DNA from 4 places in the Flammeovirga sp. MY04 genome. Region 1 is predicted to be linked to each of the others. Evidence: riboswitches for the same ligand, from Rfam matches in the RefSeq annotation. Region 1 holds a riboswitch; each other region holds the start of a gene.
The links. A riboswitch is a leader RNA that binds a small molecule or an ion and turns the genes downstream of it on or off. The one in region 1 is predicted to bind S-adenosylmethionine.

Region 1 (7,820 bases):
GGATGAAACAATATTTTTTTCTTCATCACTTTCTAATTCTGGTATGTAAAGTTCTTGACCAATGTAAATTCCATTATTCGGATCTAAATCATTTTCTTCAATAATATCCGCAGGTCCAACATTGTATTTTTTTGCGATGGAATATAAAGAGTCACCCTGTGCTACAATATGGATGATATCCTCATTTGAACTATTCTCAATAGTATTATTGACAATAATATTTTGACCAATTTGTAGAGTTGGAGGTGTACTCCAATTATTAAGACTTAATAATTGATTTGTAGATAAATTGTGTGCTCTTGCGATACTATATAACGTATCGCCGGGTTGGACAGCATAACTCATTTTTGGATAATTTAAACGATGTGCAAATCACTTTGTAGTACAATTTAAAAAAATAAAACCTATCCTCCATAGAGAATAGGTTTATCTTTCTACTGTGTTTTGATTTAGGACATAAATGTCCCTAAAATTTAAGGTTTTTAAAGTCCCCAAATAAAATTTATATGGGTTCTTCTACCGTATAAAGCAACAAATAATATTTTTATTGATGATAATGGGGGTAAAGTACGTGGACACTTTAGTGCCCACGTTTAAGGTAAATATATAATATTATGTTAGTAGATGGGGTAGAAAAAAGGGAGTCACTATACGCCCACTAAACGTGGTTTAATATTTTTTTTTGCTTTAAAAAATTATTGTTTCTATAGCGACTTAGTTATTAATAGTTAGTTAAAATAAGGTAGGTTTTAGTAGTTAGTAATTGTTTCGGTTATGGTATTAGTAACGAGAGTTTGAATAAATAGTTACAAATATTTGTAAATAGTTAATTTGAATGAACTAAAGAAGCTATGTTTTAGAGATAATATGTTAATAACCACTTGATTTTGGAGAAAATTCATTGACAAAAATTGTACTATTTCTAGAATTACTTATTCATAAAAAGAGAATTGTAACTATTTCAAGTATCTATATAAATAATTGAAGTTTGTTGGATATTTTTTGAACAAACTTCTACAACAATTCAAATACAGAAAAAAAGAGAGCGATTATACCGAAATATAAACGCTCTCATTGTTTGTATATCTTCGTCAAATTATATGAAGACGATAGAATACTATTATTTTTTTACGAATTTTGTTAAAATAACAATATGTTGTCCATTCACACGACCTTCGATATGTTCCGGGTTGTCGTGTACCAGAGATATATTTCGAACCGCAGTTCCTCTCTTAGCTGTAAAATTCGCTCCTTTAACTACTAAATCTTTTACTAGAACAACAGAATCACCATTTTCTAAAATTGCTCCATTTGCATCTCTATGGATTACTTTATCTTCATCATCTACACCCTCTCCAGTTGCTTCTGCCCATTTCAATGTTTCTTCATCAAGGTAAAGCATATCTAGAAGGTCTTGTGGCCATCCTTCAGATTTTAAACGTTGCAACATTCTCCAAGCCAATACCTGAACCGCAGGATTTTCATTCCACATACTATCATTTAGACATCTCCAATGGTTTGCATCCATTTTAGATTTATCAAGAATTTGATCTTGACAATGCTGACATAAATTAGCATGGTCTTCAATATCTTTAGAAGATTTTGGTTCTACTAAAAAAGGGGAAACATTTTCTTCTGAAGCACATAATTCACATACTCCGTTACTTCTTTTCTGTAAATCTCTTTCTAAACTCATTGGTATAATTGATAATGTGGAAATATTAATGACAGATCGAAACTTTAAAATTCAATATCATTGTTGAACTTAAGTTATCAGCTCACTTAAAAAGAGAAAATCATTTCCTTATTTAAGTGATACATAACAAAAATGCAGAATTTTATATCAAATTGTACTTTTTGTAAACGATTATTTAGATGGATTATTCGTTAATAAAAGGATCTGAGAAAGCTGGGTTGGTTAAGAAATCCTCATCAGTAAGCATATTTAAAAATGTGAGGATAGCTTTTTTCTCTTTTTCTGTTAAATGCAATTTTACGGGATCACCAGGAAAAATAGGTTCATTGCTCCCTTCTCTAATTAGGGCATCTAAAGTTTTACTATCCTTTACATGTTCATTATAATGCTCTAAAACTTCTTCAAGTGTATTGAATCTGCCATCATGCATATACGGTGCAGTAACAGCTATATTTCTTAAACTCGGTGCCTTAAATTTTCCTTTATCAAACTCAGACCCTGTTACATCAGAAAGGCCCTCTTTTAAATTATCATCGTCATCCAAACCATTATTATGGAACCCTCTAAACCCTTTAAAGTCACCTGAGGTTAGAATATTTAAATGACAATCACCACAATTTCCACCTCTTAGGTTTATACTTGGTTCTGGATGAGTAAAGAACAATTGAATACCTAATAACTCTTCTTCGGTAGGAATGTAACTTCCTTTTAAGTACTGATCGTATTTAGAATTACTTGAAATTAAAGTACGTTCGAATTGAGCAATTGCTTTGCCAATATTTTCTTCAGTAATGACTCCGCTGCCAAAAGCTTTCTCAAAAATCGGAGGATATTTAGGGTCTGATTGTAAACGCTCAACTACTTCATCCAAAGTCATGTCCATCTCTAGCACATTTTCGATAGGGCCTAAAGCTTGATCTTCTAAACTACCAGACCTTCCGTCCCAGAAAAATTTTCCTTGCCACATAGCATTCACAATAGCCATACTACTAAATTCACCTACACGACCATGAATACCTTCGGCTAAAGCTTTTCCATCTGTAAATGATAAGGATTGTTGATGACATGTTCCACAAGAAGTAGAATGATCTCTGGAAAGTTGTGTATCGTAAAATAGCATTCGACCCAATTCCACGCCTTTTGTAGTGGTTGGGTTGTTTTCTGGTAATACAAAATTTCTTCCAAAATGTGAAGGCAACTCTAGGGGATAAGGTTGATTATTTTCATCATCAATAGTTGGATTTTCACAGCATGAAAAAAGAATTGATAAGAATAAGGGTACTATGTAAAGATTAAGTTTCATGTTATTTAGAATACTTTAAGTTAGGTAATCAGTGTTGAAATAAAAAGGAGACTTAAAGTTTATTATTTTTTTGTGAGGGAGTAGTGTCTTAAATCATCAACTTTAAAAAAAATGAAATGTTTTTGTTAATCAAGTTTAATGATTTGGAATTAAAGAATTATCATTTTAATCTTGCACAATAATCATCAAGAACCTTTAGGTACCAACCGAGCAAAGTAGCCACGGTGGTAAAAATGATGTGGTCGATTTCTAGACAAAAAAACTAAATCACCTCCCTTATTTCTTGATGTTCGTTGAATTTTATAACACTATAATTTAAAATTATGGCAAGTAAAGAACCGTTTCAATTAACATTAAAAGAGTGCTATCAAGTACTAAGCAATCAATTTGTATCGACTTCAGAAGAAGTAAAATACAGAAACCTAACTATGTTACAAGCCGAAAAATTGATGGGGTTAAGAGGTCGATCTGATCATTCTTTACCAAAACTTTATGGAAACTCATTATTAGAAAGAATTAAATCAGAATTAGAGTAATTTTATTTTAGCTTTCTTGGTATATCTTTCTGAGACATCTTGAGCAATGATCTGAATTTGATTTTGCTTCCTAAGATTAATGACACGCATATTTAGGTATAGAATCTTATTGTTTTTTATCATTCGAACAATAGCACTTTCTGTAAAGCCAGAGCGTTGTGCATCTTCCATTAATTTGAAAAACAAATGATGGTCTTGATGCATAATCATTTGAAGGATTTGATTCTTCTTACAACCAAAACATTCATTCCACATAATGTTAGAGAGTACAATTGTACCATTTTCATCTATGGTAGACATGATATCGTAAATGGTTTTATCGCAAAAAAATCTTGATGGAGGGGTTAGGTCAAAAGCTTTCATCATATCTACTTTTTCTATTTGTTGAAGCATAACATGATAGATCGCAGTTGAACATAAATTGATAGATCGCAATAGGTTTTTTGAATATCCTTCTCTCTTATCACATAAACCAATTAATCCAATTTGTTGGTTTTGATGAAATATAGGGATTAATAAAAATGAGAACCAGCTTGCTTGTGTTCTGTACTTATCTTCATCATAACTAAAAAAGGGGAGTTGTTTACCATGAGCCAATTTCAAATACTTTACTGCTATTGAGGAAGTATTTAAAGGGCCATTACCAAGCATCGGTATATTATTTTGAAATGAGGTACATTCTATCAAGTTGGAGTAATTGAGTTTTTCCAAGTCTTGATCAATCAAACCTATAAATCCATAAGTTGAACTTGTAATTTTACATAGTTCATGTATAGTTTGATGAAGAATTTCTAATTCACCTTTTATGTTATTTTTTAATTGATCGATAATGCACTCTCTTAAACCATATAAATGGTCTTTTATAGTAGTAGTCGTATTGAGGGTCATGTGAAGTGTAATTACAAATAAAAAAGATATCAGGTTTAACGGGAAAGTATCAGAACAACACTCAATATATCTCTTTAAGTTTCTTGTCTCCTAATTCGTGATGTGAGTTATCGATTAAAAACTACGTACCATTTGATCTATCTTTTGATATGTGGTTTATATAAACAAGTAGTGAATGGTATTGATCCAATTTTATACTTGACTTATAGTAATAAAAAAACGACAATCTGATGCATTTATCAAATTGTCGTTGTGGAATGTATATTTTAATTACAACAAGTAATTGATGTAAGATTATATTAAACTTAATTCATTCTAACGTTTTTAGGACGATTAATACCATCATATCCTTTACGCTTTTTGGATCTCTCGGTTCTTTTTAATCTGATTTCTTCAGAATCTTCTTGTGTAGATTTACTCACACTTAGAATAATACCTATGGTCATACCTGTAAACAATAAAGAGGTACCACCCATACTTACTAATGGTAAAGGTAAACCAGTTAATGGAAGCAATCCTGTGACCACGCCCATATGTACAAATGCCTGGAGTATTAAACTAAAGGTAAGACCAGCTGCCAATAAACCACCAAATGCTTTTTGACTAGTAGCGACAATTGCCATTCCCCGGTAAAGTAGGGTAATGTAAAGTCCTATAATTACTAAAGCCCCAATTAAACCATATTCTTCTACCACAATGGCAAAAACAAAATCAGAATAAGAGTGAGGTAGGAAGTTTCTTTGAGTACTTTCTCCAATACCTTTACCTGAAATTCCACCAGTTGAAATTGCGATATAAGATTGTTCTGCCTGATAAGGTATTTCAGTTTCACTCATAAAAGAAGATAAACGAGAAACTGCAGTACCACCTCTTTGACCAAATTGGTAAACAAACAAGGCCGCAAGGCAACCAATCGCTATCAACATAAATAAGTATTTAACGGGAACACGCCCGATAAATAACTGAAGCATAATAGTGAGGAATAACAAAGAGGCTGTAGAGATATCAGAAACACCTATTAATCCACAAATTATACCTGTCCATACTAATAGAGGGACAATTGCTTTATTAAATTCTCCAATATCTCTTTGTCTTTTCCAAAGCATGGAAGCCATATTGGCGATTAGTGCAAGCCTTGCTAAATCAGAAGGCTGAAAAGTAAAATTGATAAAAGGGATTTCGATCCAACGAGAAGCACTGTTTATTTCCGATCCAAAGAACCAAGTAAATAACAGTAATGGGATTGATAGTAAAAGTGCATATCTTGATAATCTAGAATAGTAAATATAATCTATTTTATGACAAACGTAAGCACCAATGATACCAACAATGACAAGGGTAGAATGACGTAATAAGTAATGCTCATTATCACCACCTGCTTGCATATAGGCTAAAGACCCGGTAGCACTGTAAACAATCAATATCGAAAACATCGATAATGTGATCATTACACCCCATATGATACGGTCTCCCTCTAATCTATTTAATAGCTTTTCCATGCATTATTTATAATTTCTGAACGGCCTCAATAAAATGATCCCCTCTATCCATGTAATTCTTAAATAGGTCGAAACTTGCACAAGCAGGAGATAATAAAACTACCTCTCCAGTATCTGCAGCATTTGTTGCTAGCGATATTGCTTCTTCCATACTTTGGGTTTCAATCATTACTTTTTGATCTCCAAAAGCAGCCAATAATTTACTATTATCAGTTCCTAAACATATAATAGATTTCACTCTTCTTTCGACTGCATCGTGTAACATACTGTAATCATTGCCTTTATCAGTACCACCTGCAATCCAAACAATAGGCGTATCAAAAGATTGTAACGCAAAGAATGCGGCTTCTACATTTGTAGCCTTGGAATCATTGATATATTTAATATGATTGACTTCTTTGACAAATTGCAATCGGTGAGGTTCTCCAACAAAAGATGGTAATGCATCTTGAATATCTTCAGGAGAAACTCCAGCAGATAGTGCAGCTAGAATTGCAGCACTCATGTTCCATTCGTTATGTGGCCCCTTTAGAGGTAAATGATTAAAGGAATAACTATCTCCTTTAAATGGAATAGTTAATTTTCCTTGTTCAAAGAATGTGTGATCAAAACCGATGGCCCAAGGCTTTATATTTCTCTTACTTAGATGTTTTTTGATATTCTGATCGTCTTCACTGTAGATAAAACTACCTTTCATCGACATATTTTCAATAATTCTGAATTTAGAATCAGCATATTGATTGATATCAAAATTATAACGATCTAAATGATCGGGAGTAATGTTAAGAATTAAAGAAATATCGGGAGCGAAAGTTTCGATATCATCCAATTGGAAACTACTAATTTCTAATACATACCAATCATAGTCGTTCTCTAGAACTTCTTTGGCGAAACTAATTCCAATATTTCCAGCTAAACCAACATTAAAACCACTTTCCTTTAATAAATGATAGATAAGTTTTGTGGTAGTTGTTTTTCCATTTGTACCTGTAATTGCAATAATCTTGGCATCTGTATATTGATAGGCAAACTCAATTTCAGAATAGATTTTTGCATTATTCGCCTTCAACTCTTTTATGATAGGAACAGTATCAGGAATGCCTGGGGATTTTACCACAATTTTAGGATTCCTTGGTGCTTTATCATGAGACCCTTCTTCGAATGGAATTGAATGAGTTTTAAGTGTTTTTTTTTGTTCTTCAGAAATTTTTCCAAAATCAGAAACAAAAACATCAAAACCTTTTGATAATGCGAGTAGTGCAGCTCCAATTCCACTTTCACCGGCACCAAGTACCAACAACTTATCTTTCATTAAAATTATCTGATTTTTAGAGTTAATATTGTAGAGATCGCTAATAGAATACTTACAATCCAGAAGCGAGTAACAATTTTAGGCTCAGGTATTTCTTTCTTTTGATAGTGGTGATGCAACGGTGCCATTAAAAAGACACGTCGACCCTCACCATATTTTTTCTTAGTGTATTTAAAATAAAATACTTGAATCATTACTGATAAATTTTCCACCAAGAATACTCCACAAAGAAGAGGGAGCATCAATTCTTTACGTAGAACAATCGCCAAACTAGCGATGACACCTCCTAAAGCTAAACTACCTGTATCTCCCATAAAAACTTGGGCAGGGTAAGCGTTATACCATAAGAATCCAATACATGCACCTACCAATGCAGTGGCGAAAATAGCGATCTCACCAGATTGTGGGATATACATGATATTAAGATAATTGGAGAAGATAATGTTACCAGAAAGGTAGGCGAATATGGCGAGCACGGTGGCGACTATGGCGGAAGTACCCGCAGCCAATCCATCTAGGCCATCAGTAATATTAGTGCCGTTTGAAACTGCTGTGATTATGAAAATCACTAGAATGATGTATAAAA
Region 2 (7,820 bases), 120 kb from region 1:
GGATTCACATTCTCATACGGTGTGAATTATGAATACGCTACATATACCAATAAAACTTTCCAGACTTTATATGATTATGATGACGATCAGTTAAAGACCATTACTTTTGATAGTAATCTTCCTTTAAATAAATGGGGAGCGTTTGGTACAGTTTCAAAGAAATTAGCAAGTGATAAAGTCACATTATCATTAGGAGCAAGAGTAGACGCGAATGATTACTCAGATACTATGGGTAATTTATTAGATCAGTTCTCTCCTAGATTTTCAGCTTCATATCAGTTCACTCCAAGATGGAGTTTAAACTTCAATACAGGTATCTATTATCAGTTACCGACTTATACCACGCTTGGATATAAAGAAGATGGCAAATTTGTCAACAAAGAAAATGACTTAACCTATATCCGAAACAAACAATTAGTGGGTGGTTTAGAATATAAAATCCCTGAAAAGAACTTGAAATTCACTGTTGAAGGATTCCAAAAATTATACGATCAATATCCATACTCAATTAATAACCAAATCTCTTTGGCCAATTTAGGTGCTGATTTTGGTGTAATTGGTTCTGAAGCAGTAACAAGTACTTCTTTGGGTAGATCTAGAGGTGTTGAATTCTTGGCTCAGCAAAAATTCTACAAAGGATTCTATGGTATCTTAGCTTATACTTATGTACAGTCAGAGTTTACCAATGCAGATCCAAATGTATACGCACCTTCTTCTTGGGATAGTAGAAACATTGTATCCTTAACTGGTGGTAAAAAACTAAAAAGAAATTGGGAGATCGGAGCTAGATGGTTATACTCTGGAGGTACTCCTTATACTCCATACGATGTTGACGCATCTATGGACAGACAAGTTTGGGATGCAGAGCGTAGAGGAGTTAGAGATTACTCACAGATCAATACGTTACGTTTAGATGCACAACATCAATTAGATGTTAGAGTTGACAAACATTACTATTTCAATAAGTGGAGTATCAATTTCTTCTTGGATATCCAAAACATTTATAATTATAAGTCGAAAGGTCAGCCAATATTGACTACAGAAATTGATCAAATGGGTAATCCTGTAGTAGATCCTAACGACCCAAGCAAATACGTTCCTAAGTTTATTGAAACAACGAACGGTTTATTACAACCTTCAATCGGAATCATTGTAGAATTATAATATTTCAAAAAAAACAATCATTTTCCCTTACTTCTCGTAAATAAAGAGGTAAGGGTTTGTTTTTTTCTAAATTCTACATTTATTTTGAAATCGCATACCATTTACATCTTCTAAAGACGTAAGTGTTTATAAAGAAGAGGCAAGAGACTAGGCTCAAAGACCCTCTAGCAACCATCATAAATAATGAAAAGGTGCTACATCCTAGCCTAAATTTTTAGGAACTATAAGCAAATATCGGAACGTGATGAAGATGCCTTCTGTACTACTTATCCAATCTTTGTATCCTTGATTTAGGCTTTATTTGAAGTCTTTTTTTGTGTCTCATTTATTTCATTCGTAATCAAGAGCAATAAATGCAACAGCATTATTATACATACAAAGAAAAATTTGATCTGGAATTTGGGGAAAGTTTAGAAGGGTTCACCCTTTCATATTACACCTACGGTCAGTTAAACCAAGACAAAAGCAATGTCATTTGGGTATGTCATGCCCTTACTGGTAATGCCGATGTTTTTGACTGGTGGAATGGACTTTTTGGAGAAGACGCTATCTTCAACCCCAAGGATCACTTTATTATATGTGTAAATGTTTTAGGATCATGTTATGGTTCTACAGGACCTACATCTATAAACCCTAAAACCAAAGAACCTTTTTATGATTCATTTCCTAACATTTCGATTAGAGACATTGTCAACTCTTTAAATATCTTAAGAGATCATTTGGACATTAAATCTATTAATACCTTAATCGGAGGGTCTTTAGGAGGGCAACAAGCTTTAGAATGGGCAGTGATGCATCCCAAAATGATGGAAAACCTTATTATATGTGCAACAAACTCTAAACATTCTGCTTGGGGTATTGCATTTAATGAAGCACAAAGGATGTCAATTGAAGCTGATCCTACTTGGGGAGACAAAAGTGATAACGCCGGAGTTAATGGTTTAAAGGCTGCTAGAGCTATTGCTATGTTATCTTATAGAAACTATAGCACTTATGAAGAAACTCAATCTGAAAAAGACGTAAATAAAGTAGATAATTACAGAGCATCTACTTATCAGCAATATCAAGGTGATAAATTAACTAAAAGATTTAACGCTTATTCTTATTGGACTTTATCTAAAACAATGGACAGTCATCATTTAGGTAGAAACCGTAAATCTTTAGAAGAAGCACTTCAGAGTATACAGGCATACACTCAGGTAATTGGCATTACTAGTGATGTCTTATTCCCTGTATCTGAGCAACGTTTTATTACGCAACATATTCCAAATGTCACCTATGAAGAAATCACTTCTCTTTATGGTCATGATGGATTTTTGGTGGAGACTTATAAAATTGCTGCGGCAATCAGAGCTTTTTTCAAACAAAAAAATAAAAAAAGAGTAGTCTTATAATTTTAGGCACACATTTTGATTTTGCATTGGCGTATATCCGTTTGGATAATGTATGTCTATAATGAACATCAAATAACATGAAAAATATTACTAAAAGACTCTTATCCGCAAGTGCATTATTATTGTTAGGAGTTTTCGCTTTTTCTTGCTCTAACAAATACGGCAATGCATCATCTTCTTATTTCAAAAAAGAAAGAAAGAAATATGAAGTAATGGATCAACATGCAGACTGTCCTCAATTGGTAAAATCAAGAAGATAATTTCTTCAAAAAATCATATTTCAATCCTTTTTTCGTAACTTCATGAAAAAAGGATTTTTATTATTTCTACCAATTATAGATTTTTTAATCTTCTACTACCAATTATTATGCAACGTGAGATTGAAATTGCAGAGCTGCGAAGGCTTACCCAATATTTAGACGATAATTTTGATTATGATTTCAAAAATTACGCAATGTCTTCGTTTACTAGAAGAGTTCGCCGAGTTGTTGAGTTGTATAAATTTTCATCCGTAGATGCATTAATCAAAAGGTTTAAAGATAAACCTGAGTTTTTTCAAGAATTTGTTTCTGAGATTACTGTTAATGTAACAGAGATGTTTAGAGACCCTACTTTTTGGATTTCCTTAAGAGACGAAATCATTCCTGAGGTCTTAAATGAACATGATAAAATAAGTATTTGGCACGCAGGGTGTTCTTCTGGTGAAGAGGTTATTTCTATGTGCATACTACTAAAAGAAGCAAACGCTCTTGATAAAGCTACTATTATTGCAACAGACATTGATAAGTCTATAATTCAGAGAGCAAAAAAAGCAGCTATTAGTGCAAAGAATATGGAATTGAATCAATCCAATTACGAGCGCTATGGTGGTAAGGCTGCATTATTAGATTATTTTATTGAAAGAGATGGGTTTTATTATGTAAACCCTGACTTATTGGATAGAGTATCGTTTAGAGTACAGGATTTAGTCAAAGGTAATCCTTTCTCTAAATTCGATTTAATTCTTTGTAGAAATGTTATGATTTACTTTAATCAAACACTTCAAAACGAAGTACTGAAAAAGCTTCATAACAGTTTATTCAAATATGGCAATCTAGCAATAGGATCTAAAGAGTCACTTATATGGTGTGATATTGCCAATAAATTTGTCGTTGTAAACAACGAGGAGAAAATTTACAAAAAAATAAAAGAATAATTCCTCTATGCTATTCAATGTAGATAAATCCGTTTTTGAGAAAACCTACAAGGGTATCGTTATAGGGGGCTCTGCTGGTAGCTTTAAGCCAATCACCCAATTATTGGCCGACTTACCAAAAGATTTTCCAATTCCTATATTTTTATGCTTACATAGATTAAAACATGTAAGACACGGATTTATTGAAGCATTATCTATCCGCAGTAAAAAACAGATTATTGAACCACAGGATAAAGAAACTATCCGACCAGGGATGGTATATTTAGCCCCTGCGAACTACCATATGTGTATAGAATTAGGAAATTCTATTTCTCTTTCTACTGAGGGATTGATCAATAATTCTAGACCATCTATAGATCTGACTTTTCATACAGCGGCCTACACATTTAAAGAAAAAATGATAGGTATTTTGTACTCTGGAGCAAACAAAGATGGAGCAGAGGGCATGAAATCTGTCAAAGACAAAGGTGGTTATACAATAATTCAAGATCCTGATGAAAGTCTTATGGCGACAATGCCTCAATCGGCACAAGCTATAACAGACATCGATTTATGCCTTGAATCAGAAAAAATTAAAAATTTTCTACTACGTTTATACAAGGCTCAGCAAAAATAAACGTTAGTAAATAAAATCTTGTGTAATATTTTCAAGCAACCTTCTTAGCATTTTGAAAACAACGCAGAAAAAAACAAATATTCGAAGAAAAGGGTCGAGATCAGATATCCGACGATATGGCATTATCATTAGTGGTATTTTAGCAGTTCTATTTACAGCTATAATATTTCTAGAAATGAGGTTTCCAAATATCTTATCACTAGTAGGAATTTTGGACACGAAGCAATTCAATAGAGAAACCTATTTACTTTCTATTCGATTCCTCGATCTTACTTTTATATCTGCTTGTATATACTTTATCTTTGACAAATCTAAACCTTTCAATATTTATTTAGGTATCGTTTTCTTATTCATGTGTATTTATTCCATTTGGGATATTCATGAGCTACCGAATTTAATATTAACGAGCTTAGAAATTACTGATGATAAAATCATTGGTCAAATAAGAGAAGTTGCTAATCCAACATATTATACATTAGGCTTTACATTTGCCATTTTATTCTTTTTCTTATTCCGTTTGATTTCAGACTTGATGAAAGATCCTGAAGATCAGATCATCTACGTTCCTAAGTATTACAACAAGGAAAATCAAGAAAGTGAAGAAGAAAGAAAAGATGCTATCCAAGAACGCTCTCAACTTATTCGCAATAATATTCATGCAGCTATTGTAGATAGTAATGATGCAGCTGATAAAGATCAAAAGTTACTAAATGCTATTTGTAAAGAATTTAATGTAAGCACTGGTATTTATTATAAACTAAAAGAAATTGAAGGCGAATCAATATTAGAATATGCAAGAGGGTTTGCATTCTTTCTTCCTGATAACGATAAACTATCCTATCAATTAGGAGAAGGTCTACCTGGACAAGTTGCCAAAACCAAATCATCTATCATTACTAATAATGTTCCTGAAAAATACATTAATGTTGTATCAGGTTTAGGAGATGCTTCTCCTCAATCGTTAATGATCTCCCCTATTATTGACTCAGAACATGACTTAGTGGGTGTTGTTGAATTAGCATCTTTCAAGAGTTTTTCACCTGATGACAGAGAGATTCTTGACAAAGTAACCATATGGTTCACAGAAGATAATTAATAAGAAAAGCAGAAAATCTATTTATATATGTTCTTTCAAGATTTAAAGATACGTACTAAGATCACGATAATTATGCTTATGGTTGTTACCATTACAGTAGCAATTATCAGTTTTCTTTCTTATATACAAACAGAAGATTCCGTAGAAAGGCGTTACTCTGAAACTTTTGATGTTATCAGTACATTAAAATCTGAACAAATTGATCAGAAGTTTAAATTACTCGAGCAAAACCTAAAGTATATATCTAAATCTGCTCTGATTGTTTCTTCTACGACTAAATTAAAGTACTTATTCAAAACTAAATCAAGTGCATATAAGGATTCCACTTATTACGCTATAAAAAGAACGTTAGATAACGATTTATTCCCAAAACAAATCGTTAACGGATACTCTAATATTATTATTTCTGATGATAGAGGTAGTGTTTTATATACCAGTTATACTTTCCCTGCTTCTGTAATTGTAGGTGATAGAAATAAAACATTTGAAAAAATCATCAAAAAGGCGAAAACAAAAACATATTTCTCTGAACCTTTTAACACAGAAAAAGGAGTGCATATGTATATTGTCTCACCTAGAATGAAATCAAGATATGGTGAATTAGGTCACGTTATCATCTTATACTCCCTGCAAAAAAACATCTATCCTATCGTTGAAAATAGAACTGGACTTGGTGACACAGGAGAAATTCTATTGTCTAGAATGTCTGAAGGTGCAGCAAAGAATGTAACAATTATTTCCCCATTAAAAAGTAGCCAAAATCTCCTCACAGAAGTAATTAGTGAAGGTGACCCTAAAAACATAGCTATACAAAAAGCAGCTAAAGGTGATTCCAAAGACTTCGGTTATGATATTGACTGGAGAGGAAAGAAAACAATCTCTTATTGGAACTACATTCCAACGACTAAATGGGGTTTGGTGGTAAAGATTGATTATGATGAAATCAAAAGTGGTCTAAATGGGTTGATATTAACCTTTGTCTACACAGCCATTATTATCATTTTGATTGTAATGCTTGTAGCAGTTACCTTCTCTAAGTTCCTTACATCGCCGATTATTCGATTAAAAAATAGACTAAACTATATCGCCAAAGGTATCCTACCTCACGAAGTATCTGATGATATCCAAAATGATGAAATTGGAGAGATGCAAATGGCCGTTCAGGAAGTAGTCAATGGTATGAAACGTACCGCTAACTTTTCGGAACAAATTGGTGATGGTAATTATGATGCCGTTTATTCTGCCTTATCAGAAGATGATACTTTAGGTAATGCCTTAATCTCTATGAGAGACAGTATTCAAAAGGCAGAAAAAAGAGATTATGAACGTAACTGGATTATTACGGGTGAAGCTGAAATTGGTCAAATTCTTCGAACGCATAATGACTTGATTGCTTTAGGTGATGAAGTTATTGCATACACCACTGAAAAAATTAATGCTGTTCAAGGTGCTTTTTATGTTGTTGAGGGCGCTACAGATGAATTATCGATTGACAAACAAACTATTGAATTAGTTAGTACATATGCCTATAACAAGAAACGTTTCCTTAAAAAGCAATTCAAATTTGCAGAAGGACTTGTTGGTCAGGCTGCAATTGAAATGGAAATGATTTTAAGAACTGAGATTCCAAGTGATTATCTTTCAATCACTTCAGGACTTTTAGGTGAGAAAAAACCTAGATCGGTACTTATCATGCCTTTGATTGCCAACGAAAAAGTATATGGTTTATTGGAGTTTGCTTCTTTAGACAACTTCTCTCCTATGACATTGGAGTTTGTGAAAGAAATTTCTCAAATCATAGCAAGAACAATATTCAACATTAAGATTAACGAGAGAACAGTAAGGCTACTGAAAGAATCTCAACAGATGTCTTCAGAACTTTCTGTACAACAAGAAATCCTTCGTCAGAATGCTGAAGAAATGGAGTCTACTCAAGAAGAACTTCAAAGAACTAACCATCGTCTGGAGGAACAAGTTGAGGAAGTGAAGCACTCACAAAATAGATTACAATCCCTATTAGAAAACGCTTCTGAGGTGATTACAATTTTTGATAAAGACTCAAAAATTAAGTTCGTATCTCCTTCATCAAAACACATCTTAGGATACAAACCTCAAGATCTAATTGATACTTCATACCTTTCTAATTTGCACAAAGACAGTTTAGATCACGTAAAAGAATTTATCAACAATCTTGTCGAATCTGAAGGACGTCAAACATTTAGTTTAGAATATAGATATAAACTACAGGATGGACGATATATTTGGTTGGAAGCGACCGGTATTAATTTAACGGATGATCCTGCAGTTGAAGGTATTGTAATTAACGCTCAAGATATTACAGAGAGAAAGCAAGCT
Region 3 (7,820 bases), 1.3 Mb from region 1:
TTTAGTGAATGAACCCATCATGTTGGCACCAAGCGTTACTTTATCGGATAACTTTTGAGTGATGTTCATACGGGCACCGATTCTTTCCATACCCGAATTAATCATAATACCTTCTTGGTTAAGATAATTGACAGAGAATCTATACTGAGTTGTTTTTGTTCCTCCAGAAACACCCAAATTATGGTTTTGAGTCACTGCTTGTTGTGTCATTACTTCTTGCCAATCCGTATTTGCTCCTAAATCTAGAGGAGTAGTCCCTTCGGCAGCAGTAGCTGCACGGTATTCGTCAGCAGTTAAAATGCCCAATTTTTTAGAAATAGTCGATACTCCAAAGTAAGCATCATAGTTTACTTTAGCAGTACCTTCTTTACCTTTCTTAGTGGTAATGATGATGACACCATTTGCACCTCTAGCTCCATAAATAGCTGTTGCAGAAGCATCTTTTAAGATATCAAATGACTCAATATCTGCAGGGTTGATAGTGGCCAATGGATTTTTTCTAGCAGAATTTGAATATACACCAGAAGTACCTGGGTCTGATGCAGTATTATCAATTGGAAAGCCATCAATAACGTATAAAGGCTCATTGGATGCAGTTAATGATGTACCACCACGAACACGAATGTTGACACCTGCACCTGGCTCCCCAGAAGATGGAGTCATCTGAACACCAGCAATTTTACCTTGAATCAATTGATCAGGAGAGGACATCACACCTTGGTTAAAATCTTCTGCCTTAACAGAAGACATGGCGCCTGTCACATCTTTTTTCTCCATCTGACCATAACCGACTACAACTACTTCCGAAAGTTGTTTAGCATCTTCTTTTAGAATGATAGAGAATTTAGTTTTATTTCCGATTTCAACTACTTGTTCAAAAAATCCGATATAACTAAATGATAGCGTTTTGGCTGATTCTGAAACAAGAATAGAAAAGTTTCCTTCAAAATCAGTAGTTGTACCTTTTGATGTTCCTGTGACAATCACGTTTACACCAGGTAAAGGAGTTTTGTTTTCATCGAGAATTGTCCCGGTTAGTTTTCTTTCTTGAGCATACAATGTGGACGTGAATGCTATGGTCATCAATAGCATTAGACTGAAGAAACGTAATAATTTTTTCATTAGTTAAATGTAGTTTTAAATGGACATGTAACGGACATGTGCAAAAAAAATGGGCATGTTTGTCATTTCATCAAACATGACTGTAATAGAGAATTTCTAGCTAGATAACTTTTAGACAATACGTAATAGCAGTAAATTATAATTCATTTCAAGTTTTGCGCAGTAGATAGCTATGTTTTTGTCTTTTACAATTCTAAGCCTTAATCTATAGAATTACAAATTGTTGTAAGTCAGTTCTTTTGTCTAAAAGTGGACTATTGTTGTACTATTTTTGGATTTCTGTTTTTTAAAGTTTCGGAATGTTGCGATACATGTTGCGCAATCGGTTGTCATTTACGGATAACGTGATTTTATTTTTCTGTACGAAAGGTTTCGAAACAGATTGCGCAACCCATTTCTAAATTTATAAAGTGTATCAAATACTCTTATGTTTATTGGATAAATTGAACATTTAAAAAAATTGAAAAAAATTAAGTATTCGTATTAAAATTGATGACGAAAAGGCGATTTCATTCAATAAAATATGGTCTTTTCTTCATTTTGTATTTAATTTGCACTGTGCTTATCACGAATGACATAAGAGATCGGGCTCGTAGATGTCATGGCAACCGTTGCGCCCAGCTACAGGTGCCAAATCCCGCCTCGGAGGTGTCCGAGAAAGATGAGCTATAGCATTCAATCAGGAATGGAAGTCTCAACAGTAACTTTTAAGCACGTTTTTAACTCTTCAATTGGAGAGGATGTGAAACGTAACTTTTAAAATATCAGATGTCGAAAAAACTCAGAGAGTTAGCAAAAGAGCGTGTGCTCATACTAGATGGTGCGATGGGTACCATGATTCAAAAGCATAAATTAGGTGAAGAGGATTACAGAGGTGAACGATTTAAAGATCACCCATGTGATGTGAAAGGGAACAATGATATGCTTTCTATCACTCAGCCGGATATTATTCGTGATATTCACAAACAATATTTCAAAGCAGGAGCTGATATCGTTGAGACGAATACATTTAGTGGTACGACGATCGCTATGGCCGATTATCAAATGGAGCCGGATGTGTATGAGTTGAACTACGCCTCTGCAAAATTGGCAAAAGAAGCAGCTGCTGAGTACACTGAATTGGAACCTCTCAAACCTCGTTTTGTAGCGGGAGCTGTAGGACCAACAAACAGAACGGCATCTATTTCTCCAGATGTAAACGATCCAGGTTATAGAGCGGTTACTTTTGATGATCTTGTTGAAGCTTATTATTTACAGGTACAAGGTCTAGCAGAAGGTGGAGCGGATACAATCTTAATCGAGACAGTATTTGATACACTAAACTGTAAGGCGGCTTTATTTGCTGCAGATAAATATTTTACTGATGTTGAAGAAGGCAAGGTAGTTTCCGCAGCTCCAAAAGGGAGAGAAACTGAATTTCCTAACTTATATAAAGGTGAACGTTTACCATTGATGGTATCTGGCACGATTACAGATGCATCGGGTAGAACGCTATCCGGACAAGTAGTAGAAGCATTCTGGAACTCTATCAGACATGCGGATCTATTTAGTGTTGGGTTGAACTGTGCATTAGGCGCAGATTTACTTCGTCCATACATTCAAGAATTATCTCGTGTTGCTGATACCAACGTTTCAGCCTATCCAAATGCGGGTCTTCCTAACGAATTTGGTGAGTACGATCAGACATCAGAAGAGATGAGTAAAATCTTAGAATCTTTTGATGGATTAGTGAATATTATTGGTGGATGTTGTGGTACAACACCTGACCATATTAATGGAATTGCGGAGACCTTCAGCAAAGCTAAGGTAAGAGAAATTCCAACTCAAGCACCTTACCAAAGATTAAGTGGTTTAGAACCTGTAACGATCAAGCCGGAAAGTATTTTTGTTAACGTGGGTGAGAGAGCCAACGTAACAGGTTCTGCTAAATTCCGTCGTTTGATTGAAAATGGTGATTTTGAAGCTGCTATCGAAATTGCAAGACACCAAGTAGAAGGTGGTGCTCAAGTAATTGATGTCAATATGGATGAAGGGATGTTGGACTCTAAGGAATGTATGACGCGTTTCTTAAATCTAATCGCTTCTGAACCAGATATTGCCAAGCTTCCGATTATGGTGGATTCATCAAAATGGGAAATTATTGAAGCAGGTCTGAAAACATTGCAAGGTAAAGGTATTGTCAACTCTATCTCTTTGAAAGAAGGAGAAGAGGACTTTATTTATAAAGCAACAACCATCAAAAAATATGGTGCTGCGGCAGTTGTCATGGCATTTGATGAAGATGGTCAAGCAGATAACTTCGAGAGAAGAAAAGAAATCTGTTCAAGATCATATGATATTCTAGTCAATAAAGTAGGTTTTGCACCTCAAGACATCATTTTTGATCCGAATATCTTGGCAGTGGCCACTGGTATCGAAGAGCACAACAACTATGCAGTTGATTTCTTTAAAGCCACAAAATGGATCAAAGAGAACTTACCACATGCGATGGTAAGTGGCGGTGTTTCCAACATTTCATTCTCCTTTAGAGGAAATAATGCGGTTCGTGAAGCCATGCACTCCGCTTTCTTATACCATGCTGGTAAAGCAGGTATGGACATGGGTATTGTGAACCCAGGTATGATCGAGGTGTATGAAGAAATTCCAAAAGATTTATTAGAACATGTTGAAGATGTTCTTTTGAATAGAAGAGAAGATGCCACTGAACGTTTAGTTGATTTTGCAGAAACAGTAAAATCAAAAGGTAAGAAAAAAGAGGTGGACTTATCTTGGAGAGAAAATCCAGTAGAACAACGTTTATCTCATGCCTTAGTTAAAGGTTTAGTAGAATTTATTGATGAAGATGTAGAAGAAGCACGTCAGAAATTCGCTCGTCCAATTGAAGTGATCGAAGGTCCTTTGATGGATGGTATGAACGTAGTAGGTGATTTATTTGGAGAAGGTAAAATGTTCCTTCCTCAAGTAGTAAAATCTGCACGTGTGATGAAAAAGGCGGTAGCGATTCTTATTCCATATATTGAAGAAGAGAAAGCCAATAATCCAGAATTATCAGCTTCATCTTCTGCCGGCAAAATCTTGATGGCGACCGTAAAAGGTGATGTACACGATATAGGTAAAAATATCGTAAGTGTAGTACTAGCTTGTAACAACTTCGAGATCATTGACCTTGGAGTAATGGTGCCGTTGGATAAAATTATTAGAACAGCTGTTGAAGAAAAAGTAGACGTTATCGGATTGAGTGGTTTGATCACTCCATCATTAGATGAAATGGTTTACGTTGCTGAAGAATTAGAACGTCAAGAACTGAATATTCCAGTAATGATTGGCGGGGCAACGACTTCAAGAGTACATACGGCGGTAAAAATTGACCCTCATTATTCAGGATCAGTTGTTCACGTATTAGATGCTTCTAAGTCAGTACCAATTGCTTCAGCTTATACTTCTGAAAATAAGGAATACACTAAAGAGGTGATTCAAGAATTCAAAGATGAATACGCTGCATTGAGAGAGTCTCATGCTAAACGCCAAGGTGCTAAAAAGTTGATTTCAATCGAGGATGCTCGTAAGAATAAATTGGCTATTGATTGGGAAACTTCATCAATTACAAAGCCATCGTTCTTAGGAACAAAAGTATTCGAAGCATATGACTTAGAGGAAATTGCAAAGTATTTAGACTGGACTCCATTCTTCCAAACTTGGGAATTGGCTGGTCGTTTCCCTGCAATCTTAAAAGATGAAATCGTAGGTGTACAAGCGACAGATCTTTACAAAGATGCTAAAGCGATGCTCCAAAAGATCATTGATGAAAAATTATTACAAGCCAATGCTGTAATTGGTTTCTTCCCTGCGAACAGTGTTAATGATGATGACATCGAGTTGTATGATTTCGAAGCTACTGATGTTGAATTACCAGATGCTGATCATCATCATTCGATATTCTTTAAGGAAGATCGTTCTAAGAAAACAGAATTGTTATGTCATTTAAGGCAGCAGAATAAAAAGGCTGCAGGTAAGCCAAACTTCTGTTTAACCGATTTTGTTGCTCCTAAAGAGTCAGGTAGGCAAGATTATATTGGTGGATTTGCGGTAACTGCAGGTATTGGTTTAGATAAGTTGGTCGCACAATACGAAGCAGATCATGATGATTATAACAGTATCATGGTGAAAGCATTGGCCGATCGTTTAGCAGAAGCCTTTACCGAATTGATGCACGAGAAAGTAAGAAAGGAAATTTGGGGATATGCAAAAGATGAGATCTTTAATAATGAAGATCTGATTGATGAGAAATACCAAGGTATTCGTCCAGCTCCAGGTTACCCTGCTTGTCCAGATCATACAGAGAAAGACAAATTATTCAAGCTTCTTGATGTTACCAATAACATTGGTGTTGAATTGACTGAAAGCTATGCCATGACGCCTGCTGCAGCGGTATCAGGTTGGTATTTCGGTAACCAAGAATCGAGATACTTCGGTTTGGGTAAAATCAACGAAGATCAATTAAAAGATTACGCAGAACGTGTCAACCGACCAGAACACGAAATGAGAAGATGGTTGGGAACAGTTCTTCTGTAATTCACAATTATAGAATACCGATGGTAATTTTTAATTACAAATAGTATATTTAAGTCAGGTGATTGCTTTAAGAAAGTATCACCTGACTTTTTTAATTAACTACTAAATTATCATGCTAAACAAAATAACTTCTCTCTTCCTAATCGTATGTTGTTTACTTTCATGTACGTCATCAAATGATGAAAAATCCACACAAAGCTATTCTCTTGTAAAGTTTAAAATTATTGGAGACTCTTATCAGGAGTCTAAAAAATTATTCACTAAAAGATGGAACGCTCTTGAGAGAATTGACTATGAAATTGTTTCAGAGAAACCACCTTTTATTGAAGTGAAAGTCTTTGATTATTTAGATGAGAATTTTTATAAAGCTTTGGTTGAAAGGCAAGGTAATTTAGCAATGACTAAAATGGAACGTGGTACTATATTATTGGATCCACCTTATTATCAAAAATTACCCTTATCTGAATTTGATTCAATTAAGGCAGAATTATTTTTGATGAATACAATTGAAATGAAGTTGAAAGAGGGAACAATAAGAAAATATATAAGTAGATATGAAGATGAAGATAACCTTTGTCGTGTTCGCTTTTTATTAGATGATCAACCATTATCATCAGTAAACTACTCAGTGAAAACCTACAATAATCAGAAATTATTCTTAGGATACAGAATTGAGAATCTAAAAGGCTCAAATAAAATCGTTAATTACAAATTATTTTCGCTTTACTCATCTTTAATAAAACATCCTATAGAGCTTAAAATAGGAGAAGTTGAAGAGGTGCAGTTATTTTTAAAAGATCAAAACGGAACTCCTATTCAAGTATCTAAAGATCTGAAATTTAAAGCTTTTTATGTCAGAGCGTTTCTTACTAAAATCCCAACGGAAATAGAGCAAGAAATTAAAAGAAAAAATTATAAAACTGATGCAGCTATGAAAATAAGAAAGTTAATAGTGCTTGGTGAGGAAGGGTTAGAAGGATATATTAATACCTATGAAATTGAAGAGTATTCAGTATTGGAAGGAGAGATCAATGAGTTTCACAAACTAACGAAGGATATTATTGATGTAATCAAATTTAATATTGAGACTGATGAAAATTTATTTACTCAATAATTAGTCTTTTTTATCATTACTTCTTCATTTTCCCTTTTTACTTTATAGTTAAATTTTCTATTTTCACTACAACAAAATATGTCTTTTTAAATATCAATTTTTAAGATAGACATTAAATATTGACCATTACGTATTTAAACATAAATGAGCAGATTAGTATCACTTGAGAACGCCGTATTATCAGTTAAGATTTCAAGAGACGGGGCAGAGTTACATTCGGTATATCATAAACAACATCAACAAGAATATTTATGGCAAGCCGATAAGGAAGTATGGGGGAGACATGCACCTGTGTTATTTCCAATTGTTGGACAAGTAGAAGAAGGATATTACGAAGTGGATGGAGTAAATTATAAACTCCCTCAACATGGTTTTGCTCGTGATATGGAACATAAATTAGTGACTCAAGACGAGTTGTCGTGTATTTTTGAACTGCGATTTGATCACGAAACCATTCAGAAATATCCCTATAAGTTTGTTTTTAGAACGATCTATGAGATCAAAGACAATAAATTAAGTATTACATATCAAGTAGATAACTTGGATATGGAAACTATTTATTTTGGCGTGGGAGCCCATCCAGGTTTTAATACCAACTTTGTTCCAGGTACATCTTTCGAAGATTATGTTATCGAATTTTCTCATCAAGAAGAGTTTGAAAGATTACTATTGGATAACGGATTAAGAAGCGGAGCCATTGAACATGATGCATTGAAGGGAGAGAAAATTCTTCCATTAAAGTTCGAAACTTTTAAGGACGATGCCATAATTTTCGATCATTTCAAATCAGAATATCTTGATATTTATACCAAGAAAGATGATTCTAGAAAACTGAGAATTGGTTTTAAAGATTGGCCACTTCTAGGAATTTGGACTCCGGTTGGAAAGAATGCCGATTTTGTATGTATTGAGCCTTGGTATGGAGTGGCTGATCTAAGAGATGAGAATCATAATTTCAAGGAGAAGTATGCGAATCAAACACTAGAAAAAGGCAAGACTTTCTCTGCAACAT
Region 4 (7,820 bases), on a different replicon from region 1:
ATTGATCACAATGTTTATTTCTGTAGTTATTTCTTCGTTTGGTATTGCTGGTTTACCTGGTACAGCCTCGTTTGCCGCAATTACCGCAATGACTATTATGGGTATTTCTGCAGAAGTTATGGGTATAGTATTGACCTTTGTACTTTCTGTTGATTCTTTAATTGATATGGGTAGAACAGCTACAAATATTTTTGGTGTATCATCTGCAGCTACTTTTATTAGTAAAATTGATGGTGGAATGGACATGAAAATTTTTAACAAAGAAAATCAATAAACTTACGTAAGTAAAGTCTGATTTTTCGAAATTAGAGAAAAGAAAATTGCCTTTCTCTATACATAAGAAGACATTTTCTCTATTTTGAAAACATTTTGGTTTAAAATTTAGTTGTAATGTTCTTTCCATTTGTGAACTTAATAAAATCAATGATTGTTTAGATTATTGAAAACATTCACAAATACATGGAAAAAATACATACAACATCAATTGCGATTTTTGATTTAACACAATTTCCTATTGTAATCATAACCTGTACAAAGGAACAACCTACAGCTCAGGATATTATTGAATACAAATCAAAAAAGGAAGAGATATTCGAAACATTTACTACTCCCTTTGTTGTAATTGGTGATATTTCTAAAGTAAAGTGGATGGATGCAGATGCTCGGATAGCTTATGGGAAAAACATGAAAGAAACTGCTGATAAATACAGTAATTTGATGATTAAAACATATGCTGTTGTTCCTAATATTATTGCCAATGCCATTCTAAAAGGAGTGAATCTAATCGCAAAACCAAAATATGAACAAGTAATCTGTAAATCTTTTGAACAGGCATATTCTAAAGCATTACATGAAAAGGATCTTATCGAGAACTTGAAATCTGCATAAATTAGGAATTAATTCATGATTTAATATATAAGTATAAACATGTAAAATTAAATACTAAACAAAATTAAGATCAGTCATTGACTGATCTTTTTTTTATGTTCAAATTCTACAAGATAAATACTAATGCAATGAGATATTTTTAGAAAAAGGTATGTTTATAAAATTATCGATTACTCATTATAATTTCTTTTCAAGTTCATATTATGGGCGATTTCTAACATTGTAATTTTTTGTAGAAAAATTCACTTTTTTGAACTAAGGTGATGTTTTTAGTGTTCTTTATGTGTACTAATTTATTACTCATGCAAGATATTTATGAATGTTCAGTGGCAACATTTGATTTTTCAGAATTCCCACTTGTAAAAATCGTTTGTAAAAAAGAACAACCTAATCTAAAAGATGTAATTGAATACAAAAACTTAAAAAATAAGGTATTCAAGGAAATCAATGAAGCATTTATAGTCCTTAGCGATGTGTCCAAAATCAAATGGATGGACTCAGAAGCAAGAATAGAATATGGTAAATGCCTCAAAGAAAGTGATGAGAAATATCTTCATCTCTTTAAAACAGCATATGTTGTAGTTCCCAATATAGTGGTGAATATCATGTTAAAAGGTATCAACCTTGTTGCAAAACCAAGATTTCGTCAAGTAATATGTTCTAGCTATGATGAAGCATACAAAAAAGCAAAATCAGAATTAAAATTTATGATCGATTATCAGAGGGTATCTTAAAATAACCTTACCATTACACATCACTACCCAACTACTAATATTTTACAAGAAACCTAACTATTATGAATAAAATTTACACATGTAATGCTGCAGTAATAGATGTTACTGACTTTCCAATTGTGACAATGACATGTTTATCTGAAAACCCAACTCATCAAGATATTATTGAATTTAAAGCACTAAAAGAAAAAGTTTTTGACAAGTTTGATACACCTTTTGTAGTTATTGATGATTCAAGTAATATCAAATGGATTAGTTCCTCAGCCAGAGCAGAGTATGGACGTTTACTTAATGAACATGATAAAAGATATCAGAACTTATTGAGAGCTTATTTTATTGTAGCACCTAATAAGCTTTTGAAAGTGATTTTAAATACAATAAATAAGATATTTAAAAGAGAAATAAGACAATACGTTTACGATGATATTGACATGGCAAGAAGCTTTGCAGAATTAGATAGTGAAGTAATCAAATCAATATCAAATGTTTCTTGATTACAATTAAATTCATTCTCTATTTACTACCCAAACAAAAATAGAATGTACCCTCTAGATTACCTTTGCAACAAATTAAGTGACGAAACATTTAAAATAGAATATCCATTTGATGATCATGTAATAATTACATTCAGGAAAGAAACATTGAATAAAAAAGATGTAGAACATTTTTTTAAAGTAGTTCATATCATTTTAGAAAACATTCAAAAACCTACAACTTTTATATATGATGTTTCTAAAGTAAAAATGATGCTAACAGATCTCCGTATGAGTTTTGCTAATAAAGTAAAAGTTATTTTGGACAACTATTCACATCTTGTAGCTTCTTATATAGTGATTATTAATAACCCTGTCACTAAGTTATTATTATATGGTATTAACCTTATTATTGGATCAGATACCAAACAAAAAGTAATGACAAATAGGGAGGAGGTTATCCGATATATAAAAAATAAAAGTGTCACCCAATTCATATAGGGTGACACCTGTTAATCAGATTGATCTAGCATTCCTTACATCATTTAAGGCATCTAACATCTTTTTGTTATGATGAGATACCTCTTTAGTTGATGTAGTCCTAATTAATTCCAATAATGATTGATCATTTAATGATGAAAAATGATCCACGAAATAGATATAAATGTCTTCTTGTAAATTCATGATGATATAATTTTGAAATACTAAATAAAATTCAATTCTCCATTTAATAAATGGATAGGCTTTTTAAGAGATAATTTACCACTTTTAAATACAGTGGATAAACCTTTAAAGTCTCTATTATGGAACTCTGTGTTCAAGGCATTTAAAAAAATACCTCGAGAACTATTCCACTGAAAGTTACCGACTTCAAGATTAAACTGATGTATCAGTTCATCATCAGATAGCTGCCCTAAAAGAGAAGCGTCAACAAGTTCATTTTCATTGAATAATGTCATAAATGTAAATTTAGAGTGAAACAAAATTTTACAATGACATCAAGAATTTAATAAGAATAGGGGGAATGTTTTTGTCGTTCCGACCTCATCTATTTTGCCACCGTGGTATTTACTCGGTTGGCATCCATCTAAGGATTCTTGATGATGATACAAAGTAAAAGACAAAAAATGTATAATTCAAATTTTTCTAAGAAGTTTTTTTGAATTTAAGGTGATAGAGTTGTTTTGCTCTTCTAAAATAGATCAGATATAGCTTTGGTGTCCTTAACATCAATAATATGATATTGATCCTTTCGTATTTCTGGTAATAATTGTAGATAATAAAGAATCCTATTATTTCTGTAACTAATAATGGAAGTACTGTTCCTAGTTCTCCAAAGAATTTGACAAAGAAGTAAGAGCTAAAAATTAAAATACAGCTATTAATTACCACAACATTGGTTGAATATTGAGGTTTACCAATTGCATTAGTATAACTTCCGAAAAATGCTCCTAATGGCGAAAACTGAGCGGACATTATCAAAATAACTAATAGGTGGAAAGATTCTCCATAACCTTCTCCATGTAGAATACCTAAAAGAGGTTTAATGACAATAAGAAAAGCAATAGAGATAGGAACAATCAAAGTATACACTCTTTTAATTGTTTTTGTAAATTCAAGCTTAAAATGCCTAAGGTTACCTTGCTCAAATAGTAAGACAATTTTAGGGTAAAATATGAGCTGAATCGCATTACTAAGCGATAAAATTAACACCAAATATCGTTGAGCAACACCCAAAAGTGCTGTTACTTCCAAAGACAAAATACCAGCTGATATAAATAAAGTCATCCTAGAAGCAAGTGTACCAAATATCGCTTTTAACGTGCCTTGTTTGGCATAATGCATAATGTGTTTGAACGTTTTCTTATTAAATTTACTTATAACTATTTTGAAGGTTGGAATTGAACTTAAACCAATAAGAAAACTAACAAAATAAAGGCCACTCAAATAGATAATTAAATTACTTAATTCTACAGGGTAATTACTGAAATAGAAGAAAGCAGTGAAAAGCATTAAAAGAGTAGTGAAATTAATCATTACTGCTTTATATAATTCACCACGACTTTTATGAATATTTTCAATCCATTTTAAACAATTATTACTAATGGAATACAATGGATAAAATAACAATAATGCGGAGACTTCTGGGAAGAAATCATAATACCCAATCGCAAAAATTACCGCTCCAATTAAGGATTCTATAAGTAATAGAGCGTATAAAACCGTTTTATAAGTAGAATGTGCTGTTTCATCTTCTTTTCCAGATGAAAATTTCACTAAAGCAACATAAAGTACCCCTTCTCTAATATTGATCGACAAATTAAAGACAGCAAAAAATATGAACCAACGTCCTACATCTTCAGCCGAATAGACTTGTGTGACAAATAGGAGTAGTGAATAATTATATAATAATTCACTAAAGGTTAATGATAATGAGGATATAAAAGGTTTTTCCTTAAAAAGGGCAATGAACCTTTTCATGAAGCAAAGTTAATGGGTTAATAAGTATTTCAATTTAATTGATTATGAATAATATATATAATTATTAGTTGCAACTTGCAACCATAAATCATATTATGTTTTATTCTTTATAGAAATACTTAGAATAATGTTCTTGGATAGGGGAGATTTTCTAGATGGTAATTGCTTTCATAATTATAATCTCATTTATTATTTTAAAGGTGAACTATAACAATTAAATTTACTCAACACATTTATCTTATATCAACTACATCTATAATGAGCTACCTCAAACTTTATCTATTATTCTTAATCACTTTCAGCTTTGGTGCAAAAGCCCAAAATAATTCAGCAATTGTAAATGATGTGCTTATATCCATAAGTAATAATATCATTTGGATAAGTGATAATATACATTCTGATGTACGTGGTGTCTCAATGATTAATGGTAAAGAAGTGGTCTTCCTTCCACATAGAAATTATGTTGCGAAAATATATGAGACCGATAAACATCTAATTACCGTAAATGATTTTGTGCGTTTTTGGGATAAGGAAGATTATTCATTACAAGATTCTATAGCTCTAGATAATTTTTATCTAAATGCTCAAATACCCAAAGAAAATACACTAACAAATATTACCCTCAGTAGTTTACAATTAGTTGACCTCAAGACTAAAAACATAAAGAAAATCTCACTTCCTAATCATGAATTAACCAATGCAAAAGTAAAAATAAATTCGTCCGGGAGAATCTTTTTCATTAAACCAAATAGTGTATTAGAATTGATAAATGAAAAAGTAACGGAAATCTATAAGTCAAAAGAATTCATTAAGGGTAGTATCATAAATGATCAGGGAATACATTTATTATTATCACCTGAATTGTTTAGAACAGATATAAAAACATCCATAAAAATTATCAGTTTTGAGGGGAAGGAATTAAGCCACATTTATATAGATGACATTCCACATCTAAAAATTGGTCTAGGTGAGTTGAACTCTTACAATCCAAGTAATACACCATACTTTAATATGTTCGGTTCGTCATACTTGCTTCAAACTACAAGTGGATTAGTAGCTTTATCAAATTCATGGAAACAGTATTTAATCTCAGGTTTTTATGATTTACCCTATGCCAACGTCAATTATAAAAACTTTAATGGACAATTTGTAAGAACAGATGGAGGTAAGGTTACTGTTTTTGACCTATGGGGAAGTATTTTATATCAAGAAAATATTGAAAGTTTATATTCCTCATTCAACATAACTAATCAAGATAAAATGAGTTTACTCAACACCCTTTATTTAATAGGTGTTGATGGGGAGAGGACCAATAAACAAGAATTTACCTGGAATAATTATATACTTCCTGTCAATGTCTCAAATAAGGATAACTTCCTTACTTTCCATAAAAATGGAGAAGTTAATGTTTGGAACTATTCTAATTTTAATAAAGAATATAAATGGGAAATTTCTGGGAATAAAAGACCTTTATTCGCCACATTTCAAATTGATAAAACCCACATTCTTACTCTATTTCCAGACTCTAAGAAAATTGTAGTTTATGATCTAAACGGAAAAATTATCAATCAACAAAACTATGATATTGAAGATTTTATTACTGCAATTAGCTCTACAAATGAGGGTATTTATATTGGGACATCGAGTGGGGATGTACATCAACTGGATGATAAATTAAAAATAATATCATCTCATAAAGATGTTTTTGGAGAAGCTGTTTCATCTATTACATTTCTAGAAAAATCAAAAGAGTTAATTCTAGGATCAAGAGGTCGTTTAATTCGTTGCCCTTTAAGTATTGGAAAAATCTCTCCAGAACAAGTTACAAAAGTACATAATGGATATATCACAGATTTAAGTACACAGCATTTTAGTGGACACGACTTTTTATTAACAAATTCTTTCTTTGATAATTCTTGCTTCTTATGGGATTTAAAAACTAAAAGCTTAGTAAAGTCTTATAAACAAGAAAAAAATATACAATATGCCCAATTAATTGATAGCTTGAATGTACCAATGAATGTCGATAGTATTGGTTTTACTTTTGATAGTAACCTTGACCTTGTAAAAAAATTAAAAAGTGATAAACCAGAAGTTTATTTACAAGCTTCGGTTACCTCCCCAATTCGTAAAATTTCATTTAGTAAGGACCAAAACTTAATCTTAGTACTTTCTCAGAATATTGTTTACATTCTTGATGTAAAAACCAGAAAGGTGATTACACAAATTGAAGTCACAGATGATAACATTAATGATGCTATTTTAGATGATAACTCTAGGGAAGTGATTATCACACAAGGAGATAATTTAAAATCCTACGACATTGCTTCAGGTAAAATAATAAGAGAAATAAAATTTGATCATGTTGGTAATTTTAGTGTTCATCGTTTAAGAAAAGTTCCTGCTACTCCTTTTATACTTGGTATAAATACACATGGGTGGACAAATCCTTTCGTCATTCATGAAAACTCTGGGAAGGTAATCACCCGTTACGGTATCCCACTAGATGGAAATCGTATATATGACATTCAGTTTTCCAAATCCGGTCAGTTTATGGCTGTATATACCAATAAAGAAGTGGTTGTCTATAAAGATTATCTTACGAATAAACCAATTAAAGTATTTAAATACGATCGTAAATCAGAGGTTTCATATACCACAATGAATATAGTCCATATAGATGAAGATCAAAACCTTTTAATGTTTGTCGCAAAGGTAGAAGGGCGTACATGTACTTTGATTTATGATTATATAGAACAAAAACTGATTAAAAACATTAAATACAACTACTTAGCAGATATCGTAGGAAATTCTATAGTCTATGGACATATGGATGGTATAAAACAGGTTAGTTTAGAAGATGATTCAAAATCTTTTTTTAACGCAAAAAAAGATTTTATGAGTGATTTAAGTGCAATAGCCTATAATGAAAAATATGATTTGGTAATAGGTGGAGATATTTGGGGTAACATCAAATTATTTGATAATAAATCGAAGAATGAATTAGCTGCAATAGATCGTTTTCAAAACGACATTTATAATTTCAAGAAATACAAAAACCATTTCATCTATAATCATAAAGAAGGTCTTTTTATTATAGACAACAAAAAGTTTGAAAATAAATTAATTGAAAATGCTTCTAACTACCCGTTTTATGCAGATCTATCAGAGGATGAAACTCATATTATCTATTTAGAGTCATCTTCTTCAAAAGATAAGCCATTTGTTTATGTGGAAAATTTGA

Region 2: it holds a riboswitch for S-adenosylmethionine, as region 1 does, so the genes downstream of both, metX (homoserine O-acetyltransferase MetX) here and MY04_RS08970 (hypothetical protein) in region 1, are expected to answer to the same signal.
Region 3: it holds a riboswitch for S-adenosylmethionine, as region 1 does, so the genes downstream of both, metH (methionine synthase) here and MY04_RS08970 (hypothetical protein) in region 1, are expected to answer to the same signal.
Region 4: it holds a riboswitch for S-adenosylmethionine, as region 1 does, so the genes downstream of both, MY04_RS23730 (hypothetical protein) here and MY04_RS08970 (hypothetical protein) in region 1, are expected to answer to the same signal.

What each region holds. Positions count from the first base shown of each region.
Region 1 covers NZ_CP003560.2:2,214,858-2,222,677, reverse strand. The annotation lists gene MY04_RS08985 (muramidase family protein) at 1-345, opposite strand, end outside; gene MY04_RS08980 (PhnA domain-containing protein) at 1,121-1,696, opposite strand; gene MY04_RS08975 (cytochrome-c peroxidase) at 1,881-2,999, opposite strand; SAM-I-IV-variant riboswitch at 3,177-3,270, shown strand; gene MY04_RS08970 (hypothetical protein) at 3,323-3,535, shown strand; gene MY04_RS08965 (GAF domain-containing protein) at 3,527-4,423, opposite strand; gene MY04_RS08960 (FtsW/RodA/SpoVE family cell cycle protein) at 4,729-5,922, opposite strand; gene murD (UDP-N-acetylmuramoyl-L-alanine--D-glutamate ligase) at 5,930-7,234, opposite strand; gene mraY (phospho-N-acetylmuramoyl-pentapeptide-transferase) at 7,240-7,820, opposite strand, start outside.
Region 2 covers NZ_CP003560.2:2,092,394-2,100,213, forward strand. The annotation lists gene MY04_RS08420 (TonB-dependent receptor) at 1-1,164, shown strand, start outside; SAM riboswitch class I at 1,288-1,394, shown strand; gene metX (homoserine O-acetyltransferase MetX) at 1,518-2,558, shown strand; gene MY04_RS08430 (hypothetical protein) at 2,636-2,818, shown strand; gene MY04_RS08435 (CheR family methyltransferase) at 2,926-3,753, shown strand; gene MY04_RS08440 (chemotaxis protein CheB) at 3,761-4,369, shown strand; gene MY04_RS08445 (GAF domain-containing protein) at 4,422-5,465, shown strand; gene MY04_RS08450 (PAS domain S-box protein) at 5,538-7,820, shown strand, end outside.
Region 3 covers NZ_CP003560.2:906,481-914,300, forward strand. The annotation lists gene MY04_RS03575 (SusC/RagA family TonB-linked outer membrane protein) at 1-1,122, opposite strand, end outside; SAM riboswitch class I at 1,682-1,790, shown strand; gene metH (methionine synthase) at 1,891-5,694, shown strand; gene MY04_RS03585 (hypothetical protein) at 5,807-6,808, shown strand; gene MY04_RS03590 (aldose 1-epimerase family protein) at 6,953-7,820, shown strand, end outside.
Region 4 covers NZ_CP003561.2:959,883-967,702, reverse strand. The annotation lists gene MY04_RS23760 (cation:dicarboxylate symporter family transporter) at 1-274, shown strand, start outside; gene MY04_RS23755 (hypothetical protein) at 460-888, shown strand; gene MY04_RS23750 (hypothetical protein) at 1,191-1,622, shown strand; gene MY04_RS23745 (STAS/SEC14 domain-containing protein) at 1,685-2,116, shown strand; gene MY04_RS23740 (hypothetical protein) at 2,162-2,596, shown strand; gene MY04_RS23735 (hypothetical protein) at 2,612-2,779, opposite strand; gene MY04_RS23730 (hypothetical protein) at 2,800-3,054, opposite strand; SAM-I-IV-variant riboswitch at 3,112-3,204, opposite strand; gene MY04_RS23725 (lipopolysaccharide biosynthesis protein) at 3,242-4,576, opposite strand; gene MY04_RS23720 (hypothetical protein) at 4,835-7,820, shown strand, end outside.